4 regions of the Kosakonia sp. Marseille-Q7440 genome follow, and region 4 is predicted to be linked to each of the others. Evidence: predicted binding sites of a transcription regulator. Region 4 holds the regulator's gene; each other region holds the start of a gene.
What was found. Region 4 encodes CRP, which controls carbon source genes, mostly activating them, when cyclic AMP is high. Its sites were predicted from a motif close to ATGTGANNNNNNTCACAT; they were not measured.

Region 1: cdd (cytidine deaminase) is a predicted target of CRP. The motif match lies at 2,473-2,490, and genes of this name have one in related genera.
Region 2: ydfZ (putative selenium delivery protein YdfZ) is a predicted target of CRP. The motif match lies at 2,314-2,331, and genes of this name have one in related genera.
Region 3: garD (galactarate dehydratase) is a predicted target of CRP. The motif match lies at 1,544-1,561, and genes of this name have one in related genera.

Annotation. Positions count from the first base shown of each region.
Region 1 covers NZ_CBCPLT010000001.1:2,839,509-2,843,567, reverse strand. Annotated here, with positions in the region: gene ACWPW2_RS13335 (bssS family protein) at 1-48, shown strand, start outside; gene ACWPW2_RS13330 (hypothetical protein) at 315-686, shown strand; gene sanA (outer membrane permeability protein SanA) at 696-1,409, opposite strand; gene cdd (cytidine deaminase) at 1,533-2,414, opposite strand; gene ACWPW2_RS13315 (CidB/LrgB family autolysis modulator) at 2,544-3,239, opposite strand; gene ACWPW2_RS13310 (CidA/LrgA family protein) at 3,236-3,634, opposite strand; gene dusC (tRNA dihydrouridine(16) synthase DusC) at 3,866-4,059, shown strand, end outside.
Region 2 covers NZ_CBCPLT010000001.1:1,921,325-1,925,383, forward strand. Annotated here, with positions in the region: gene ACWPW2_RS08910 (MFS transporter) at 1-346, shown strand, start outside; gene ACWPW2_RS08915 (mannitol dehydrogenase family protein) at 494-1,957, shown strand; gene ydfZ (putative selenium delivery protein YdfZ) at 2,010-2,213, opposite strand; gene ACWPW2_RS08925 (GntR family transcriptional regulator) at 2,378-3,064, opposite strand; gene ydfG (bifunctional NADP-dependent 3-hydroxy acid dehydrogenase/3-hydroxypropionate dehydrogenase YdfG) at 3,155-3,904, opposite strand.
Region 3 covers NZ_CBCPLT010000002.1:713,846-717,904, forward strand. Annotated here, with positions in the region: gene garD (galactarate dehydratase) at 1-1,410, opposite strand, end outside; gene ACWPW2_RS17345 (MFS transporter) at 1,830-3,164, shown strand; gene garL (2-dehydro-3-deoxyglucarate aldolase) at 3,191-3,961, shown strand; gene garR (2-hydroxy-3-oxopropionate reductase) at 3,992-4,059, shown strand, end outside.
Region 4 covers NZ_CBCPLT010000002.1:535,787-539,845, forward strand. Annotated here, with positions in the region: gene ACWPW2_RS16345 (YccS/YhfK family putative transporter) at 1-897, opposite strand, end outside; gene crp (cAMP-activated global transcriptional regulator CRP) at 946-1,578, opposite strand; gene ACWPW2_RS16355 (OsmC family protein) at 1,888-2,292, shown strand; gene ACWPW2_RS16360 (phosphoribulokinase) at 2,323-3,192, opposite strand; gene ACWPW2_RS16365 (YheU family protein) at 3,247-3,465, opposite strand; gene ACWPW2_RS16370 (hydrolase) at 3,462-4,059, opposite strand, start outside.

The DNA.
Region 1 (4,059 bases), on a different contig from region 4:
CAGCGCAGCCTGACGGAGCATGAAATCGAGCACGAAAAAGTCGCCTGATTTTTCCCCCTTTTGACCTCCGCAAAGGCACGTGTCATGCAGCTTACGCTGCGTTGTCCTGTGCCTTGTTTGTGCCTTGAAACCCCCGTCCTGCGCGCATCTTATTGAAGAACCGATCAAATTTAAGGGGATTCTGAAGGTCTTCATCGCAGCGGCTACATACGCTTAAAGGACAATCTTTGAGAGTTGTGATGGCAGCTCAAGGGGCGCTTATGAATTTTGTTTTTTTTAGAATTGACCACGCACCGCATGAAAAAACCAGTCAGGTGAATTTCGTTTTAAAAAATGTTGAACTGCTTCGTGAGGGCGAAGTGATTGCCAAAGTCGGCGATCTCACCGTCACGTCGTTGCCGTTTTTCTACTTCTGCTCGGTGCAGACCGGGTTTCGCAAGATCGAGTACAGAATGGACAACAACCCGCCGGCACGGATCACCTGCAGCGCAGGCTATCTGAAAACGGGAGACTATCTGGTGAAGACGCCGGAAGGGGAGAAAGTGATGCAGTTTAACGCGCTGAACGGCACATGGACGCTGGAGAGAAACGCCTCCGCTGTTATTGACCACCAGGGCTTTATCGCCCGTGATTTCACGCTTATCCGCCCGGTCAAAAGCAGTGGCCGCACGGTGCCATTCACGTAATCCGCTCTGTTACCTCTTTTTTTGCATATCAATTAACTGCTCGGCCGTGACCGCCGGGTAGCCCTGAGCATCTTCGGGCACTTCATGCATGGCAGGGATCGGCACTAAAGGCCCAAGGAAACGGGGTTCACGTTTAAACAGATAGAGATCTGCAATTGTGCCGAGCCGGGCGCCGAATTCGCGCGCCCGCACGCTCCACATATCTTTTGGTGACGGCACGGCATAACACTGAGCCTGAATGCCTAAGTGGCGGGCGATAAACAGCGCACGTTCACAGTGGAAGCGCTGGGTGATGATAATGAAGTCGTTGGTGTCGAATACTTTGCGGGTGCGGACAATCGAGTCCAGCGTACGGAAACCGGCGTAATCAAGCACGATATCCGCAGGATCAACGCCGCCGGCGATCAGATCTTTGCGCATCGTCACCGGCTCGTTATAGCTCTGCTGGGCATTATCGCCGCTCAACAGCAGGTAGTTCACCTTGCCGCTGTTATAGGCGTTAAGGGCACCCTGAATGCGGTAGCGGTAATATTGGTTGATCACACCGGTGCGGTAATATTTGGCGGTGCCGAGCACCACGCCGACCTGGCGCCAGGGGAGATCCTGCAGGTCGTCGTAGATATAGGGGGCGGTTTTCCAGCTCATCCAGCGATCGAGACCCAGCGCGGTTAACACCAGCAGACCAATGAGGACTATCAGGCTGTAAAAAACACGCTTTAACATGAAGCAGGCTCGGTAAGGGATTGAAATTGCACTCAGGCTACTTTACCCACACCGCAAGCGCAAGAAACGGCAGCTCAATCGCGCTGTTTTTCATCACTGCGGCCTTGACCGCAGTGATGCGCATCATAGCGTTACGCGCTCAACCGCGTCGCAACCTAACGCACGCAGCGTCGCAGCTGTTGCATCCCACTGCGTTAACGGCGCGTCAGCGCGTTCCGCCAGCACGGCGCGCGTAATGTCCGGGTAGTCGAAACCGCTCAGGCTGAGCAGATTAAGCGCACCCTGTAGCGGCGGCAGCGTTGGGTTGAACGCCGCGTTCTCCGCATAACGTCCACTGAAGATCTGCCCGTCGCGGCAGAGCAGGGCAACGCCGGAAGGTGAGTGAGTATAAGGGGAGTGGCTCTGGCTGGCTGCGGCAATCGCGGCCTGGGTCAGCGCATCGCCGCGCGGGGCGAAACCGTGATCCTGGGCGTCCATCAGCAGGGTTTTAATCTCCAGATCTTTCGGCCCAAAGGCATCCGGCAGGTAATCACCGAGCGTATGCGGCGCGCGGCCTGGCAGATTAATGCGCAGCGAAAGCCCGCTGTTGAGCTCATTCATAAACTGTCGGCAGTGGCCGCACGGCGTGTAGTTGACGGTGACCGATTCCAGTGCGGTCTCACCGCGCAGCCAGGCGTGGCTGATGGCGCTCTGCTCGGCGTGCACCGTCTGCTGCATGGTGGCGCCGATAAACTCCATATTGGCGCCGAAATACCAGGTGCCGCTGACGCCGCGGGCAATCGCGCCGACATCGAAATGGGAGAGATCCGTGCGGGCGCAGGCAGCAGCGAGGGGCAGCAGCGCGAAGGCCAGTGCATCGGCATCAAGCTGGGTCGCGCTTTGCAACGTTGCCACCTGCTCCGCGCTCAGCATAGCGGGGAAGTGTTCATCCACCAGCAGAGGCGCCAGCGCGGTCTGAAGTTCACCCGGCAGGCCGGAAAAAGCAGTGTGAAAACGAGAATGCATAGCAGTGCCTCATAGCAGTGTATTGGAGAGACAGTGTACGGGCCTGCTTCGCTTTTATATGTGACGCAAATCACACTGTTTATGCAACAAATGAAACGCATTAAAGAATTGCGCGACACATCGCAAATTTTAACCCCACAGCGCAATCAGCAGCGGAAAGAGGAACGGCGCGACAAGCGAGGTGATAATCCCGCAGATCACCAGCGCCAGCGAGCTGAAAGCGCCCTCCTGGTAATCCAGCTCCGCGCTGCGCGCGGTGCCCAGCGCGTGTGAAGCGGTGCCCATTGCCAGCCCGCGTGCCGATTTGGTCTTGATGCGCATCAGGTTGAGTAAGGTGTGCCCGAAGACCGCGCCAAGCACGCCGACAAAAATCACGCATACCGCGCTAATGGCCGGAATGCCGCCAATACTGCCGCCTACCGCCATCGCAATCGGCGTGGTGACGGACTTCGGTAATATCGAGGCGGCAATCTCGGGCGTCGCTCCCATTAAAAGCGCGATAAGCGTTCCGCTGATCATCGCCACCAGGCTGCCGATAAAGCAGATAGTAATAATCGATTTCCAGCGCGCGCGGATCTGGTGCAGCTGTTCATAAAGAGGAAACGCCAGCGCCACGACCGCGGGTTGCAGCAGATCGTTGAGCACTTTGCTGCCCTGAAAGTAGTGATCGTAGGGCGTGCCGGTCAGCAGCAGCAGCGGGATGATCACCACCATTGCCACCAGCAAAGGGTTAAGCAGCGCCAGCTTAAAGCGCGCGGCCAGTTTGCGGGCGGCAAAAAAGACCGCCAGTGTTAACGGCAGGGACCACCAGATATAGGCCATCACTCTTTTGTTTCCTCACGACCGGCTACTTTACGCTCGCCGTGTACCAGATGGGTACTCCAGCTCACCACCAAAAAGACCACCAGCGTGCTCACCGCGCAGGAGACCACAATCGGGCCGAACTGCGCGCGCAGCACGTCGTAATACTGCATGACGCCGACGCCGATAGGCACAAACAGCAGCGCCATGTAGCGAATAAGCAGAAAACAGCCGGGATTGACCCACTTCGCCGGCAGGATTTGCAGCGCCAGCAGGACAAACATAATCAGCATGCCAATAATGCTGCCCGGAATGGCGATCGGCAGCAGTGAGGCGACAAAAATACCCGCATATAAGCAGGCATAGATGAGTGCGAAGGCTCGCAGGTACTGCCAGATAGTTATCAGTGTCTTATTCATGGTGGAAATCCTTGCTGAAACGCATTCATCATACAATTAAAGCTAAAAACGTGCTACCGATCACATCATGAATTTTGAGCATACCAGACATTCCATTTGGTTAGATTATGGGTTCAAACCGGCCAGGCTGTGAAAAAAAGGGGCGCTAAGCCTTCAGCGCTCAATCATAATGGCACTTTCCTCCCTACCGGAGAGCGGCTACTATGTCGCCTCATTTTTTCGGGGTGATTTATGCGTGTATTACTGGCTCCAATGGAGGGCGTGCTTGATTCTCTGGTGCGCGAACTGCTGACTGACGTCAATGATTATGATCTCTGCATCACCGAGTTCCTGCGCGTGGTCGATCAGCTGCTGCCGGTAAAATCCTTCCATAAAATCTGCCCGGAATTGCAGCGCCAGAGCCGCACCTCCTCCGGCACGTTAGT
Region 2 (4,059 bases), on a different contig from region 4:
TATCCATAATATCGCCGTACTGGGGCTGTTCGCGCTGGAGAACATCACCATGGCGGAGATGTTTGGCTCGCGTAACCGCTTCACGCGCATGGCGATCTCAAAAGAGGCGGGTGGTCTGATTGCGGTCGGTTTCGGGCCGGTGCTGGCGGGTATCTTCTGTAATATGACCGGTGCGTGGTGGCCAATCGCGGTGATGTTAATGGCTTACTCGGTGATTGGCCTCGTTTCTGCCGTGCTGATGCCGGAAGTACGCGACCGTGATTTGAGTATTCTGCAAGACGCCGCCGAACCTCAAAGCCAGAACCAAAGCGCAGCGCAGCCTGTAGCCTCTCGCCACTACGTCTGAGTTGAACCATTTTTACTCAGGCATAAGACACATTTGGTTACCATTCTAGTTGGTGCAGTCAGCAAATCCTGTCGCAAATCATAGTCGGGTTTGCGCTACGCCTTAATCTAGTGAACCACTGTTTCATTTAATAAGACGAGTCTCACCATGGAAAACAGGCTGTTAACGGCGAAAGCCACGTTACCTCAGTACGATCGCAGCACCCTGGTTGCGCGCATTGTGCATCTTGGTTTTGGCGCGTTTCACCGCGCGCATCAGTCGGTCTACACCGATATTCTCGCCGCAGAGCACGGCAGCGACTGGGGCTACTGCGAAGTTAATCTTATCGGCGGCGAGCAGCAGATTGCCGATCTGAAACAGCAGGATAATCTCTACACCGTGGCGGAGATGTCCGCCGATGCGTGGACCGCGCGCGTGGTTGGCGTGGCGAAACGCGCGCTGCATGCGCAGGTAGACGGGCTGGAAACGGTGCTGGATGCCATGTGTGAGCCGCAGGTCGCCATTGTTTCGCTGACCATCACCGAGAAAGGCTACTGCCACTCACCGGCGACCGGGGAACTGATGCTCGATCACCCGCTGATCGTAGCCGATCTGCAAAACCCGCATCAGCCAAAATCCGCCGCCGGGGTGATTGTCGAAGCGCTCTCGCGTCGCAAAGCCGCAGGTTTACCGCCGTTCAGCGTGATGTCCTGCGACAACATGCCGGAAAACGGCCACGTTACGCGCAACGTTGTCTGTGCCTATGCCCGCACGGTGGACGCCGCGCTGGCGCGCTGGATTGAAGAGAACGTCACCTTTCCCTCCACGATGGTCGATCGTATCGTCCCGGCAGTGACGGCGGAAACCCTTGAGAAGATCGAACAGCTTACCGGCGTGCGCGATCCGGCGGGCGTCGCCTGTGAACCGTTCCGCCAGTGGGTGATTGAAGATAACTTTGTCGCAGGCCGCCCGGCATGGGAGAAAGCGGGGGCTGAGCTGGTGAGCGATGTGGTGCCGTTTGAAGAGATGAAGCTGCGCATGCTGAACGGCAGTCACTCCTTCCTCGCTTATCTCGGCTATCTGGCAGGTTATCAGCACATCAATGAGTGCATGGAAGATGAACATTACCGCCGCGCCGCGCATGCGCTGATGCTGCGCGAACAGGCGCCGACGCTGAAAGTCGAAGGCGTCGATCTGGCGCATTACGCCGATCTGCTGATTGCGCGTTACAGCAACACCGCGCTGCGCCACCGTACCTGGCAGATCGCCATGGACGGCAGTCAGAAGCTGCCGCAGCGGATGCTCGATTCTGTGCGCTGGCATCTGGCGCAGGGCAGTGATTTCTCACTGCTGGCGTTAGGTATCGCGGGCTGGATGCGCTATGTCGGTGGCGTTGACGAGCAGGGGCAGGCCATTGAAGTGTGCGATCCGCTGCTGGCTGTGATTCAGCAGGCAGTGAACAGCAGTACACAAGGGGAAGCTCGCGTAGAGGCGTTGCTGGGCATAGAGGCGATCTTTGGCCGTGAGTTGCCGAAAGAGAGAGCGTTTGTCGCGCAGGTGCAAAAGGCGTATCAGATGCTGCTGGCGAAAGGGGCAAGAGCGACGGTCGCGCAGTTTGCTGCCGGGCTGTAACTCAATAATGAATGCCGCGGCGGCGGCATTCATCCTCATCACGTTTTGCCTATCAGTGCAGGCCGAGGCGGATAAGCTCTACCGGCTCGAATTTGCCTTCGCACCCTTCCACTTCCACCGTTTTGTTACGGCGCACTTTTTCAGCGCTTAATCCCTCGGCGTGAATAGCGACAATTTTGCCAGTGCGGCCAGTGCCGTTAATCATCACGCGTGAGCCGGTGGTGATAGGGTTACGGTTACGGTCATAAGTCATCATGATGGTTTCTCCTTGATAATATCCATAAAACGAACCGGGGCAGAAGATGGCCCCAAAACGGACGCCCTATAAATACGCCACTGAGATGATGAGTTTTTGCTTTTGATCAAGGTCACACTTTTTTCCGGCAAAAAAGGTGACCTGATAAGGGGAAAAGAGGGGAGTTACTCTTCGCTGAACCAGTCGCGATTCTCTTGGCGAATGGTTTTAACCGATTCGCTGATCTCCTGCAGATGCAGGGTCATGGCATTTTCAACCGCATCGGCGTCGCGCTTTTCCAGCGCCTCGAAAATGGCCTGGTGCTGGCGCAGCAGCATCTCCGGGGGTGAAACGTGATCGAGGCTCATATAGCGTACGCGGTCGATAGTCGCCTTGATGTTTTCAATCGTATCCCACGCCAGCTGGCAATCAGCGATCAGCGCCAGCTTGTGGTGAAAATCATCATCCAGTTCAAAGAAATCGTTCAGCTGCTTACGCTCAATGGCGATCCGCTGCTGGTGGAGATTCTGCTCAAGCTGATAACAGGCGCTGTCATCTATCATCAGCGCGGCGCGGCGGGCCACGGCGCACTCTATCGCCTGGCGGACAAAGCAACCGTTGCGCACTTGTGTAAGCGAGATTTTATTAACGTAGCTTCCGCGCTGGGGGCGGATCTGAATCAAGCCGTTTTCCGCGAGTTTGATAAAAGCTTCACGCACCGGCTGGCGCGAGACGTCAAAACGCACCGACACCTCTTTTTCCGAGAGCGGGGTGCCCGGTGGGATCAGGCAGTGGACAATATCCCTTCGCAGGATGCTGTAGATCTGTTGATTAACGGGTTGCGTAGGATTGAGTTGCGTTTCGGAGGCCATTCGCTCTTACTTTTTAAAGGGTTAACCCGGCTACCATACCATTGTTTCTGCGCACATCCCATACCCGGCCCGCAGGCCGGGCGGGAAGCATCAGCTCTGGCGGTGCACGCTCAGACCGGCGTAGCTCTGGCTGACCGGCATCATCTCAAGTGTGTTGATATTGACATGCTTCGGCAGTGTCGCCACCCACCACACCGCTTCGGTCACATCTTCCGCGCTCAGCGCGGTGGTGTTTTCGTAGGTTTTAGTCGCTTTATCGTCATCGCCTTTAAAGCGCACGTTGGAGAATTCGGTACCGCCAACCAGACCCGGCTCGATATTGGTGACACGCACTGCGGTACCGCTCAGATCGGTGCGCAGGTTGAGGCTGAACTGGCGCACAAAGGCTTTGCTCGCGCCGTAGACGTTGCCACCCGCGTAAGGCCAGCTACCGGCCGTTGATCCAAGGTTGATGATATGGCCGCGATTGCGCTCAACCATTCCCGGCAGCACGGCGCGGGTCATATAGACCAGCCCTTTATTGTTGGTGTCGATCATCGTTTCCCAGTCATCCACATTGGCTTTGTGGGCGGGCTCCATGCCGAGCGCCAGCCCGGCGTTATTGACCAGCACATCAATCTCGCGCCATTGCGCGGGCAGGGCGGCGATAAACTCGTCGATCGCCGCGCGGTTACGCACATCCAGCTGCGCGGTGTAGAGATTCTCGCCCAGCTCCTCTTTCAGCTCCTGCAGACGCTCCTGACGGCGGCCGGTGGCGATCACGTGGTGGCCATTCTGAATAAAGCGGCGGGTAATGCTCTCGCCAAACCCTGCGGTTGCCCCGGTAACAAGAATAATCATCTCTTTGTTCCTCAACGATTTTTGTGATGTCGTGACATAGCATGCACCGCACAGAGGCGGCAATACAAGTTTTGACTGTTAAAGAGTGTGGCAAAAAATGGTGGCTTGTGCAGGGACGAGAAAGCATTGCGCCGCGCGCGGCGGATGCCTACTCT
Region 3 (4,059 bases), 180 kb from region 4:
AATATCCATCAAGTCATACCAGCGGTTTGCCAGCTCGGTACGGGTCGCCATTTTGATCACCGGTACCGCCATCAACCCATAGGGCGTGCCGCGACCGGTGGTAAAGACCTGCACGGTAATGCCGGAGGCCACCTGCTGGGTGCCGCAGACGAAATCGCTGGCTGGTGTGGCGGCGTAGATCAGGCCGCGTTTGGTCGGGCGCTGTCCGGGAGAGAGCACCTCGGAAATGGCGCTCTTGCCTGATTTGGCAATCGAGCCCAGTGCTTTTTCCACCACGTTAGCCAGCCCGCCTTTTTTGTTGCCGGGCGATGGGTTGGCGCTGCGATCGGTTTTGCCAAGATCGAGGTAATTATCGTACCAGGCCATCTCTTCCAGCAGGCGTTTGCCCACCTCTTCGTTGATAGCGCGCGGAGTGAGCAGGTGGATCGCGTCGCGCACTTCCGTCACTTCCGAGAACATCACCGTGCCGCCGCAGCGGATCAGCAGATCGGAAGCAAAGCCCACCGCCGGGTTAGCGGTCACGCCGGAGAAGGCGTCGCTGCCGCCGCACTGCATGCCGACCACCAGTTCCGAAGCCGGGCAGGTTTCGCGTTTGCGCTGGTTCAGTTTTATCAGATGCCGCTCGGCGACCTGCAAAATGTCATCCACCATTGAGCGGAAGCCCACGTGGTGCTCATCCTGCAAACGCACAATGCTGGCGCCGTCTGCCGGGATCGCCTGCACATCATCTGTTCCCTGTAGCAGCCGCTCCGGCTGCAATTTTTCACAGCCGAGGCCAATTACCATCACTTCGCCGCCGAAGTTCGGGTTAAGGGAGATGTTGTGGATAGTGCGAATTGGGATCACCGCCGCCGGGGCATTAATCGCCACGCCGCAGCCGTAAAGGTGATTAAGGCCAACCACGCCGTCGACATTCGGGTATTTTGGCAGCAGATCGCGCTCGATCAGCTTCACTACATAATCGACCACCCCGGCAACGCAGTGCACGCTGGTGGTTAAGCCGAGCAGATTTTTCGTGCCGACGCTGCCATCCGCATTGCGGTAGCCTTCGAAGGTGTACCCTTCCAGTGGCGGCAAGGGTTCGGGCACTTTGGTCGCCAGCGGCAGGGTGTTGAGCGGAGGGGCCGTCGGCAGCTCAACGAGGGATTCGTCGATCCAGCTGCCGCGCGGGATCGGGCGCACGGCGTAGCCGATCACTTCGCCATAGCGCACGATCTCGCCGTGATGAGGAATATCGACCAGCGCGACTTTATGCCCCTGCGGAATATGTTCAATCAACTCCAGACCATCCGGGAAGCGGGTACCGGCTTTTAAGCCGTTGTCGTTAACGATAATCGCGACATTATCGGTGTCGTGAACCTTAATATAAAACGCGCCAGGCATTTGCTCTCTTATTTCAATGTCGGACATTATTAATTTATCTCCCGCTCACTGTACGCTGCATCACTCACAATAGAGAAACCCGTTCTTTACTCTGGAATTAATATCAGCAAGAAAAGTCTTGTTTACTGGAAATAAGAATGTCAGGTGTTCAACTATTAAAATGTGACGCATATCACCTATTCACGCCGCGCGGCATGCTGCGCGGCGGCATAATGCAAGAAGTGTGCATCAGCGCCCAGCTTTATGGGCATATGCTCAAAATAATCTTTTAGAATAGTTAAAAAATTGAGCAAGGTTACAATGTGTGCTCTCCCGGCGCTGTTTATACTGAGGGCTAATTAAATCTCTGTATCTGTTATCTGAATTAACTCTACGTTGTTAAATACCATCAGATAAACCACCCAAATAAATATATTTAAAAGTTAGCGGTGTCCGAGGAAATTAAAATGGCTATTGAACAAACCGTCGAAGCAAAACGGGCGATTCCTACCCGTTATTTAATTCTGCTGATTATATTTATTGTCACCGCAGTTAACTACGCTGACCGTGCCACGCTCTCTATTGCCGGAACTGATGTCGCCAAAGAGCTGCAACTCGATTCCGTCTCGATGGGTTACATCTTCTCCGCCTTCGGCTGGGCCTACCTGCTGATGCAGATCCCCGGCGGCTGGCTGCTCGACCGCTTCGGCTCCAAACGCGTCTACACCTACAGCCTCTTTTTCTGGTCGCTCTTCACTTTCTTGCAGGGTTTTGTCGATGTATTCCCGCTCGCCTGGGCCGGGGTGTCGATGTTTATCATGCGCTTTATGCTCGGTTTCTCTGAAGCGCCCTCCTTCCCGGCGAACGCGCGCATCGTTGCGGCATGGTTTCCGGCGAAGGAGCGCGGTACCGCCTCGGCGCTCTTTAACTCAGCGCAATACTTCTCGCTGGCGCTCTTCTCGCCGCTGCTCGGCTGGCTGACCTACGCCTGGGGCTGGGAGCATGTCTTTACGGTGATGGGCGGGATCGGTTTTGTGCTGACCTTTGCGTGGGTGAAGTTTGTGCATAACCCAACCGACCATCCGCGTATGAGTCGCGAAGAGCTGGATTACATTGCGGCGAACGGTGCGGTGGTTGATATGGACCACAAAAAAACGGGCGACGACAAGAAAGCCGGGCCGAAGCTCGATTACATCAAGCAACTGCTGAGCAACCGCATGATGCTGGGCATCTTCTTTGGTCAGTACTTCCTCAACACCATCACCTGGTTCTTCCTCACCTGGTTTCCCATCTATCTGGTGCAGGAGAAGGGGATGTCGATCCTCAAAGTGGGCTTTGTGGCATCCATTCCGGCGCTGTGCGGCTTTGTCGGCGGCGTGCTGGGCGGGCTCTTCTCCGATTACCTGATCAAACGTGGCTCATCGCTGACCGTGGCGCGTAAAGTGCCAATCGTGATGGGGATGCTGCTCGCCTCCAGCATTATCCTCTGTAACTACACCAACAACACCGCGCTGGTGGTCGCGCTGATGGCGCTGGCCTTCTTCGGCAAAGGTTTTGGGGCGCTCGGCTGGCCGGTGATTTCCGACGTCGCGCCAAAAGAGATTGTCGGCCTGTGCGGCGGCGTGTTTAACGTCTTTGGTAATGTGGCCTCTATCGCGACGCCGCTGGTTATCGGCTACATGGTAAAAGAGTTGCACTCCTTCAACGGTGCGCTGGTATTCGTCGGCTGTTCAGCCCTGATGATGATGGTCTGTTACCTGTTTGTCGTCGGCGACATCAAACGTATGGAACTGAAGAAATAAGCACCAACACATTTAAGGTACAAAAGATGACTAACGATATCTTCCCTAACAAATTCAAGGCCGCGCTGGCCGCGCAGCAGGTTCAGATTGGCTGCTGGTCTGCGCTGGGTAGCCATATCAGCACGGAAGTGCTCGGGCTTGCGGGTTTCGACTGGCTGCTGCTCGACGGCGAACACGCGCCCAATGATGTGCTCACTTTTGTACCGCAGCTGATGGCGCTCAAAGGCAGCGTCAGCGCGCCGGTTGTACGCGTGCCCACCAACGATGCGGTGATCATCAAGCGCCTGCTCGATATCGGTTTCTATAACTTCCTGATTCCCTTCGTCGAGGGTGAAGAGGATGCGCTGCTGGCCGTGGCGGCGACGCGCTATCCGCCGGAAGGCATTCGCGGCGTCTCCGTATCGCACCGCGCCAATATGTTTGGCACCGTGCCGGACTACTTCCGCCAGTCCAACGCCAATATCTCGATTCTGGTGCAGATAGAGAGCCAGGCGGGCGTCGATAACCTTGACGCGATCCTCTCGACCGACGGCGTGGACGGCGTGTTTGTCGGGCCAAGCGACCTGGCGGCGACGCTCGGTTACCTCGGCAACGCTGCGCACCCGGAAGTGCAGCGCACCATTCAACATATTTTCGCCCGCGCGAAGGCACACAACAAACCGAGCGGCATCCTGGCACCGGTTGAGGCGGACGCGCGTCGCTACCTGGAGTGGGGCGCGACCGTGGTTGCCGTCGGCAGCGATCTGGGCGTATTCCGTGCGGCGACGCAGCGACTCGCCGACGCCTTTAAAAAATAACCTCACCATCTGAAAGAGAGAGACGCAATTATGACGATGAAAGTCGGTTTCATTGGCCTCGGCATCATGGGTAAACCCATGAGTAAAAATCTCATCAA
Region 4 (4,059 bases):
ACCGACCTGCTTCTCCATGGTGAAGCGGGTCGGATAGCGGTGATAGAGAATGTCATCTGCCAGCACGCGCAGGCGAGCCGCGACGGTTTGCGCATTCCAGCGAATCACCTGCTCGGCGTGGGTGCGCTCGACCAGCTTCTGCACCTTTTCCGGCTGATGCAGGCTGACAGAGATATGCTCCTGCAGATCCAACGCGACCTGAAAGACGCGCAGCAGGCGCTTGTAATCGTTGTTCTGATTGGCCGCCAGCATATGCAGCTGCTGGTAACACTGGCTAATCAGATCCACCGCTTTCTGCTGGCGGTCGAGCAGCGGCGGCAGCGCGGTTTCCGGATCGATGTGTTGGGTTAACAGGCTATATTTCGCTTCGCAATAGTCCGCCAGTTGCCGGTAGAGCAAGCTGAGGGATTCGCGCAGCGGCTGTTCGCGCCATAGCCAGAACCAGAACCAGTTAAACAGCCCGTACCACAGGGTGCCGAGGGTGTAGATCAGCAGCGGCTCCCACACCGGCATGTTTCCGGCGAGGCTGAGAGTAAAAATGGCGGCAATGAGAGATGCGGGAAGTAAGCGGCCATGCAGCGCGCTGATTTCACCTGTCACGCCCAGCAGCAGCGTTAGCACCGTCATGATCACCGGTAGCGGAAGATTTTCCGCCAGCAAAAGCTGCACCGCCAGGCTACAGCCGGCAAACAGCGAGCCGCCGATAATCAGGCGTTTAAAGAAGCGTTTATGCGGGGTATCGAGGCCCGCAATATTGCAGCAGGCGGGAACCAGCGAGAAGAGAAGACCCTGTTGCAGATGGCCGAGCAGCAGCCCAACCGCCACAGGCAGGCATAACACCAGCGTTTGTCGCAGTGCGTAGTTGATTTCGGGGTGATAAATCAGCCTGCGCCACATGGGAAAACAAAAACGGCGCACCGCATGAGCGATGCGCCATTTCGCAGATTAACGCGTACCGTAGACGACGATAGTTTTACCGTGGGCGGAGATCAGGTTTTGATCTTCGAGCATTTTAAGAATGCGGCCAACCGTTTCGCGGGAGCAACCGACGATCTGACCGATCTCCTGACGGGTAATTTTAATTTGCATACCGTCCGGGTGGGTCATGGCGTCCGGCTGTTTTGCCAGGTTCAGCAGAGTCTGTGCAATGCGGCCGGTCACGTCGAGGAACGCCAGGTTACCGACTTTCTCCGAGGTCACCTGCAGGCGACGCGCCATCTGCGAGGAGAGGCGCATCAGAATATCCGGATTCACCTGGATAAGCTGACGGAATTTTTTGTAGGAGATCTCCGCCACTTCACAGGCGGTCTTGGCGCGAACCCAGGCGCTGCGCTCCTGACCTTCTTCAAACAGGCCCAGTTCACCAATAAAATCGCCCTGGTTGAGGTAAGAGAGGATCATCTCTTTACCCTCTTCATCCTTGATGAGCACTGCCACTGAGCCTTTAACGATGTAATACAGCGTTTCCGCTTTTTCACCCTGGTGAATCAGCGTGCTCTTCGACGGGTACTTATGAATATGGCAATGAGACAAGAACCATTCGAGAGTCGGGTCTGTTTGCGGTTTGCCAAGCACCATGCGCGATTATCCTCTGTTATAAGCTGGCTCCAGAAACGGCGTGAATCATTCAGCTTCTGGGGTTGCAATCAAAGCTTCCCAAATCCCGGGAAGTGGACCGTCAGCGACATCTGCGGTCTCTAATGTATGATATCCCTTGCGTACATTCGTAACGTCAATGTTTCTCTGTAGCATGTAGACTGTTTTAGCATAGCTTTTGGCGCCTGTCTCCTGGTGTCTCGCTTCAGCATGACGCAGGTCGCCTTCCGTTGCGCGTTTTGTTATGTACGCGTAATCTGTGAAAAAATTTGCCATACCGGAGTGATGAACATGCAGGCACGAGTGAAATGGGTTGAAGGGTTAACGTTCCTTGGTGAGTCCGCTTCCGGCCACCAAATCCTGATGGATGGCAACTCCGGGGACAAAGCTCCCAGCCCGATGGAGATGGTCTTAATGGCCGCCGGCGGCTGCAGCGCCATTGACGTGGTGTCGATTCTGCAAAAAGGGCGTCATGACGTGACCGACTGCGAAGTGAAGCTGACCTCCGAGCGCCGTGAAGAAGCACCGCGCTACTTTACCCATATCAACCTGCACTTCATCGTCACCGGCAAAGCGCTGAAAGAGGCTGCCGTCTCCCGCGCGGTCGATCTCTCGGCTGAGAAGTACTGCTCCGTGGCGCTGATGCTGGAAAAAGCAGTCAAGATTACCCACTCCTTTGAGGTGATCGAAGCCTGATAAGCCCGCCCGGCGGCGCTTCCCGCCGGGTTATTTAATCTTTTTGCCTTCCATCAGCCGCTGCACCAGCGGCGTCATAATCAGCTCCATCGCCAGCCCCATTTTGCCGCCCGGCACCACCAGCGTATCCATATGCGAGATAAACGATCCCTGCAACATTGCCAGCAGCCACGGATAATCGATCCCCTCCAGATTGCGGAAATGAATCACGACAAAGCTCTCATCAAGAGAAGGAATGCCTTTGGCGGCAAAGGGGTTTGAGGTATCGACGGTGGGAACGCGCTGGAAGTTGAGATGAGTGCGGGAAAACTGCGGCGTGATGTAGTTGATGTAATCTTCCATTGAGCGCACCACCGAATCCATCACTGCTTCCCGGGAGTGACCGCGCTCGCTGGTGTCGCGGATCATCTTCTGGATCCACTCGAGGTTAACGATCGGCACCACGCCCACCAGTAGATCAACATGGCTCGCCACATCATGCTGCGGCGTCACCACACCGCCATGCAGCCCTTCGTAGAACAAAACGTCGGTTGGCTCCGGCAGTGGTTGCCAGGGGGTGAAGGTTCCTGGAACCTGGTTCCACGGCACGGCTTCATCATAGGTGTGGAGATATTTGCGCGCCTGGCCCTGGCCGCTCTGGCCATACTCGCTGAAGGTCTGCTCCAGCAGGCCGAAGTCGTTCGCTTCCGGGCCAAAATAGCTGATATGCCGCCCGAGATCGCGGGCTTTGCGGATCGCCATATCCATTTCCGGACGGGTATAACGATGAAAGCTGTCGCCTTCCACCTCCGCCGCGTGCATGTTGAGCTGGGCGAAAATCTTACGGAAGGCGAGGCTGGTGGTGGTGGTTCCCGCGCCGCTGGAGCCAGTGACGGCGATGACCGGATGTTTGGCGGACATAGCAACTCCCTGAAGAAAAGCTGTTGTTCAGTATCAAAGCCGCCCGGCGTCCGGTTATTCGTGGAACTGCCCGCGCGGCATAATATTCACCGTTTCGTGCAGTTCTGACCACACCAGTACGGCCTCGCCGCGCTGCAATTGCCGTTTTACGTCGGCGACCTTTTGTTCAAGCGAACGCTCATGTTCACCATAATCGGTACCTTCGCGCAAGACAAAGCTCTCAATCAGATTGTCGAGCGTGTCGGCGTCAAGTTCTTGCCACGGAATAATCATGATGCTCCCAGATAAGCGGATAACCAGTCCGGAATGCGCGTTTCAAGCCACATCTCCGGGCGACGCAGCGTGCCGCCGACAAAGCCGACGTGCCCGCCATGTTCCGTCAATTGATACTCAATATTAGCGGGTAATTGCGCAAGATCGGGGATGACGTGATGATCCATAAACGGATCATCCTTGGCGTGAATGATAAGCGTCGGTTTACGAATCTGCGGCAGCAGCGGCATGGCGCTACAGCGGCGATAGTAATCAAGTGCATCGTCGAAGCCGTGGATTTTCGAGGTGATCACATCATCGAAATCGCGGATGCGCCGCATTTTACGCAGCACCTCCATGGTCGTCGGTAGCGAGCCAGGATAGGCGCGCAGTTTCCGCGCGGCATTGGCCTTCAGCAGGTTGAGCAAATAACGCTGGTAAACGCGCGTGAAGCCTTTATCCATATGATAACTGCACGCTTCCAGCACCAGCGGGGCCGAGACAATCACCGCCGCATCGACGGGCAAATCATCATCCGCTTTCGCCAGCAGGCAGCCGAGCATATTCCCGCCGAGCGAATATCCCACCGCCGCGGTCGGCGCCTCGCCAAGCTCC